2 regions of the Turicibacter bilis genome follow, and region 1 is predicted to be linked to the other one. Evidence: riboswitches for the same ligand, from Rfam matches in the RefSeq annotation. Region 1 holds a riboswitch; the other holds the start of a gene.
The links. Region 1 has a riboswitch for lysine ahead of J0J69_RS10160 (YfcC family protein). Riboswitches for the same ligand answer to the same signal wherever they lie in the genome.

Region 1 (3,219 bases):
CTTATGACCATCCCATTAAGATGGCAATTGTAATAAAGATAATTGCTAATCCACCAAAAATTAATTGAACTGGCCAAACCCATTTAATCCATTTTGCCCATGGAATTCCCGCTACACCTAAACAAGCCATTAAAACAGCACTTGTTGGGAAGATAGCATTTGAGAATCCATCACCAAATTGGAAAATTAAAATTGAAGTTTGTGGTGTAATACCAACTAACTCACCAAGCGGTGCCATGATTGGCATCGTTAAAGCAGCTTGTCCTGATCCCGATGAGATAAAGAAATTGATAAACATTTGAACAAAGAACATCACATATCCAGCAACTAACGATGGCAATTGTCCAATGAAGTTTGATAAGTTATAAAGAATCGTATCAATAATTTGTCCGTCTTGAGCAATGATAACAATTGCACGTGCAAATCCAACCACTACTGCTGCACTAATCATATCTTTTGCTCCGTGAATGAATGAATTGGCCATATCATCTAAACTTAAACGCCCAATGAATCCACAGATAATTCCCGTTGCAAAGAAGATAGCCGCAATTTCTGGAATTCCAAATCCAAATTGTAAAACACCTATAACGATAGCAGCTAAACATACTAAGATAGATGCTAAAATAACTTTATGTTTGAATGTGAATGGTAAATGTTCAGATTCTGCGTCTTCTAACTCCTGACGACGTACCTGATCAATTTCGTAAACTGGACTTAATTGTGGATTACGTTTAATACGGCGTCCATACCACATTAAATATAAAATTGAAGCTACTGTTGTAACCGCCCAGATGATCGTTCGGAATCCAACCCCTGTTCCTGCTGGCACCTGTGCGATACTTTGAGCAATTCCTACCGAGAATGGATTTAACATGGCTGTTGCGAATCCAACAATACATCCCATATAAGAAATTGCCATCGCCATAATACTATCGTATCCTAAGGCTAAACATAAAGGAATAAGCATCGCAATAAATGGAATAGCTTCTTCCGTCATTCCGAAGATGGCCCCACCTAATGAGAATAATCCCATAATAACCGGAATCATTAACATTTCTTTTCCTTTAAATGATTTAACGGCATTTGTAATTCCAGCATCAATAGCACGTGTTTTTGTAATAATTGCAATTGATCCGCTAACTACAAATAAGAAAGCAATAATTTCTGCCGCTCCTACAATTCCATGAATTGGGGCTTGTAATACACTAAATAATCCTTGTGGGGTTTGATCAACATAAGCGAATGAACCATCAACAACGACTGTTTTCCCTGCATCATTGACGATACGCTCATATGTTCCTGCAGGTAAAATCCATGTTGCTAATGCTACGATAACTAAAATAAATGTAACAATGACTAAAGTATGAGGGACTTTAAATTCTTTTGTCTCCTCTTTACCATCAACTCTTGGTTTTCTTAAACTAAGCATATTTTTTTCTCCCTCTTATTTTAAATTTTAAATAGTGTTTAGTTGAAAGAGGCAAATAAAAAAAGCCTTGAGCCATTCACTCAAGACCTTCAGAAAAGAACAATAGATCATCCTTATTTCCGATTCTCAAATGATAGCTCTCCACGATTATTGGGACGACTCTAATCAAAACATTCAAAAAGTCCTGAGGCCATTCTCAAGACTTTTATCATATAACCGTACTAAGTTAGGATGATTTAAATCCGGAATGATAGCCCTCCACAATAATAAATTGTGACAATGTTAAATATCTTCTACTTAACACCAGCTCTATAACCTTAAAGTATCAGTTATAGGCTTCGGCGAGAATCCCTTTCCTATCGCGTCAACATCTTCACTCTTCGATAGTACTCTTAATTACCGCACCTCTATCTAAAACCTATTTAATTTACAATGTCATCTTATCTTATTTTATACTCAAAAACAACATTTTTTTATTAAATAGTATAAGAAACACTTATTTTTTATTATTAAAACATTAAAATTTTATATAAATTAGTTATAAATACCATATAATGTCGAAATTAGCATTTTGTTGTTTGATGCTTGTTTTATCATTCTCTATTTTATAATCATATAGTTTAAAAGAAGACTATTTCGTTTATTTTTTAAATATTAATGTGTATTCATGATGATTTAAGGCTTTATTTTTTTGAATATTTTTAATGAAACATAAAAAGCTGTTGCTACCCCTAACAACAGCTTTCTACGTACCCTTGTAATGATGAACGACACTAACCTTAATTAGAGTGCATAACACTCTCCCTAATTAATGATAGATATAGAAACTTATTTTATATCGATTTTATTTGTAAGACATTTCAAATATGATGTGATTCTTCCAAGATTTCATCTAAATTGACTAAGTCAATTGGATAATCTTCTAAACTAATTTTATTATTAGTTGAGTTATTCGGAGTATCATTTACTTTCGTATCCGGAATGTACTTATTCTTTTGATCGATACAAAATGATAATCGTAATAAATAAATCATCCGATGCATTTGATAATCGTTAAATTTATTCACTACTACGTCCTCCTGTTTCCATAACTATTATAAGTAGTTATTTATTGTGGAATAAAGAAAAAAGAGGTCACAGATTTATTGAAAAATCTGTGACCTTTTACGTAATAGCATCAAGTAAAATACGGTATTCATTTAAATCTTTCTGTTGACCAAGAACATCATTCATAATCCTTTTATATAATCGATTTTGAAATTTCGTATAAATAAACTCATCTAATATCTCTTTATCAACTAATTTTTGAATATCCTCTAACAAAATCAACATGGACTCAAAGTCTTGAGTTTCCAAATATAAATCTAATCCCCACTCTAAAGTCGCCTCTTGTTGTTCAAGAGAACCTTTATGAAAAATAATATCTTTAACCTCGACTAATAAACTATGAGCTTTTTCATAATTGCCTATTCTAAAATAAACTTCGCCCATCAAACATTTGGTAATCGAGCGTTGCTTAACTGTTTCACGGAGAGGGAGTGCTATCTTCAAACAATCAAGTGCTTGTTGATATAGTCCTGAGTCTTTAAAGCTACAGCCTAAATTATGATAAGCATAACCCAAATAATCTTCATAAAAAGGATTATTAATCAATTCGAGTAATAACTCTCTTCCTAACTCATCTCGACCTTGTCTTTTTAAAATAGTCGATTTAATTAAATAAGCTGCCGCTTTAGGCTGTAGATATTCACTTTGTTCTAATACCGGAGTAATCCACTCTAAACTTTTTT
Region 2 (3,219 bases), 1.3 Mb from region 1:
ATATAAAATTTCTCCACTATCTGGATTCTCTAATAAATTAATACAACGTAAAAGGGTTGATTTCCCGCTTCCACTTGATCCAATAATTGTAATAACTTCTCCTTTTTTTACATGAAACTCAATGTTATTTAAAACTTCTAAATTCCCAAAATGTTTTTTCAAACGATGGATTTCAATAATATGATTCGCTTCCACTATGATCCTCCTTAGTCAAGCGTATTAGGTACAGTTTGTGACGCTGGAAAAGATGTTTTAGGCAGATTCATTCTTTTCTCAATAAATCGCAAAATTTGCGCCGTAATCGTTGTCAACACTAAATAAATCAAACAAGTAATAAAAAATGTTTCTGAATATAACATCGCACTACCAGCTACTGATCGTGATTGAAAGAAAACTTCAATCACCCCAATGACATTTAGCATCGAACTATCTTTGATATTAACGATAAATTCATTTCCGATAGATGGGAATGAATTTTTGATGGCCTGTGGTAAAATAATGTATCTCATGGTTTGCGAGCTCGTCATTCCAATACTACGTGCAGCTTCAATTTGCCCCTTATCAATGGATTGAATCCCAGAACGAATAATCTCCGCCATATAAGCACCCGTATTCACAGAAATAATTACAATCCCTGCTGTCATCGCATCCCACCCAAGGACAGGTCTTAAGGCATAATATAAAAACATTGCTTGCACCATCATCGGCGTTCCTCTAAAGAACCACACATACAACCCCACAATCCAATGTAATACTTTTTTTATAGCCTTAACTCCCATCGAATCACGAGGTTCGATGGCAATGGCACGAATCCCTCCTAAAACAAGACCAATAACTAATCCAAATATTGTTCCCAATAAGGCTAATAATAATGTAATTTTAATCCCATACCAAAATAAATTAAAATTATTTGTAAATAAATCAAAAGCTTTCTCAAAAAAATCAACTTGAAACATCATAAACACCCTCTTACTCTCCTGTTGGCGCTGTTTCGCGTGCAGCATTCATCCATTCCTGACGTGTCGCTTCAGAAATTTGATCTAAAGCAGCTTGTACGTTATTAAAGAAATCTGATCCGCGGCTTCCTTCTTTTAACCCAATTGATACAGATGTATCTACATCAAATCCTTCCCCATCAGCAAAATGAATAATTGTTAAACTTGGATTCGCTTGGACAACTCCTTCGGCAACTGGTAATTCAGCTGTGATTCCATCAGACTCTCCTGCTAATAATGTTTGAACTAATTCAGGATAGCTTGAACGTGGCGTTAAATGATTAACATCTTTGATTTGATCAATGATTTCATCATAATTTGTATTCATTTGTCCGATGACATTAGCTCCACTAAAGTCATTAATTGAAGTGGCATCCACATAGTTTCCATCTTTTTTAACTATCATGACCATTTCAGATTCAAAGTATGGTGTTGTAAAGTCAATTCCTTGTTCACGCTCTTCATTCGCTGTCATCCCTGCAATAATGGCATGAATTTCCCCTGATTGAAGTGCTGGCTGTAATCCATCCCAATCTAATTTTTTAACGACTAATTCTTTCCCCAGCGTATCTGCAATTTGTGAGGCCACTCGTATATCATAACCATCACATAATCCCGCTCCACCAATTGAAACAGCTGTTTCCGTTTCCTTATCTGTTTGCCAGTTAAATGGAGCATAATTACACTCCATTCCTACAATAAATTGATCCTCTGAATTTGTTCCGTTTGCTCCACACCCAACTAACAACGAACCTAATGCTAAAACTCCAATAAATTTTTTCATATCAATTTTTCTCCCCTTTTGATTTTCTTCAACAAAAAAAGTCGTGCTATTAAACACGACTTACCTTTTTAAAGTCCGCTTGATTAATAGCTCCTCTTCATTTCTGAAGGAGTGTTACAGGTATTCCCTGCAACCCCAAGCTAGGCATCTGCCAATGCTAGCTTTCGGCGATGATTACCTTTCTTATCTTTCACTGTCTGCCGACTCCAAATAATACTCTGATGCACCGCTACCTCTATACGATTTTTCTTGTCTAAACTTAATGTACCATTTTTTAACATGAACCTCAAGTATTTATAGGAAATTTTTGGATTATTTTATAAAGTAACTTAATACTCTGGTACGAAAAAAGACATAGGGTACCCTATGTCTTTAATTATTATTTTAACTCAACCACAGTTGCTCCTGTACCACCTTCACCAGCACCACCGAATCTAAATGAAGCAACATGTTTGTTTTTCTTTAAATATTTATGAACCCCTTGGCGAAGAGCTCCCGTTCCATGACCATGAATGATTGTCACGGTTTGATATCCTGCTAACAGGACTTCATCCATATATTTATCTAAACGTAACATCGCATCCTCATAGCGTTCCCCACGTAAGTCTAGTTGAATCCCAACGTTTGTGTTACGTTTATGAATCATTTTACCTTTGCCTGAATCTTTTTTCTTCACTGATTGACGTAAATATTCTAAATCTTCTTCTTTAATGTTTACTTTCATCATTCCAAGTTGAACCATCCAGTCACCATTTTTTGTTTTCTCAATGAGTTCTCCTTGACGATTTAATGAAAGTACCATGACTTCATCTCCTGCTTTTAGTGGGGCCTTATTACGTGCTTTACGTTTAAACTGCTCTGCTTGTTTGGCTTCTGATTTTTTAAGCGACGTTAGTTTTTCTGTTAGTTCATGATCTTTAATACTTAAGTCAGCCATTTTCTTTGCTTGACGTAAATCCGCTACAATTTGTTCTGCTTCTTCTTTTGCCTGACGAATATTTTCAAAAGCTTCTTTTTTAATGTCTTCTAAGACACGCTCTCGTTCAGCTTCAAACTTTGCAATCTTACGTTCATAATCAAGACGCATCGCTTCTACTTCTTGATTTTGTTTTTGTAATAATTGAATTTCATGATCTAACTCTAAACCACGATCTTCTAATTTCGTAATTAAATCAGTCATTTCCGTACGTTCTGTTTCAACATACGCACGAGCTGTTGTTAAAATCGCTTCTTTTAACCCTAAACGTTTTGAAATTTCAAACGCGTTTGAACGACCTGGTACCCCAACTAATAAACGATAGGTTGGCGATAATGTTTCAATATTAAACTCCACTGACGCATTAATGACATCATCATTTTCATAGGCATATGCTTTCAACTCCGGATAATGGGAAGTGGCAATGGTTCTTGCACCACGAACCTTCACGTAATCTAAAATAG

Region 2: linked by a shared signal. The riboswitch ahead of J0J69_RS03045 (transporter substrate-binding domain-containing protein) and the one ahead of J0J69_RS10160 (YfcC family protein) in region 1 are both predicted to bind lysine.

What each region holds. Positions count from the first base shown of each region.
Region 1 covers NZ_CP071249.1:2,102,419-2,105,637, reverse strand. The annotation lists gene J0J69_RS10160 (YfcC family protein) at 2-1,429, opposite strand; lysine riboswitch at 1,673-1,847, opposite strand; gene J0J69_RS10155 (hypothetical protein) at 2,290-2,496, opposite strand; gene J0J69_RS10150 (helix-turn-helix domain-containing protein) at 2,594-3,219, opposite strand, start outside.
Region 2 covers NZ_CP071249.1:644,859-648,077, forward strand. The annotation lists gene J0J69_RS03035 (amino acid ABC transporter ATP-binding protein) at 1-195, opposite strand, end outside; gene J0J69_RS03040 (amino acid ABC transporter permease) at 207-959, opposite strand; gene J0J69_RS03045 (transporter substrate-binding domain-containing protein) at 970-1,779, opposite strand; lysine riboswitch at 1,859-2,025, opposite strand; gene J0J69_RS03050 (endonuclease MutS2) at 2,159-3,219, opposite strand, start outside.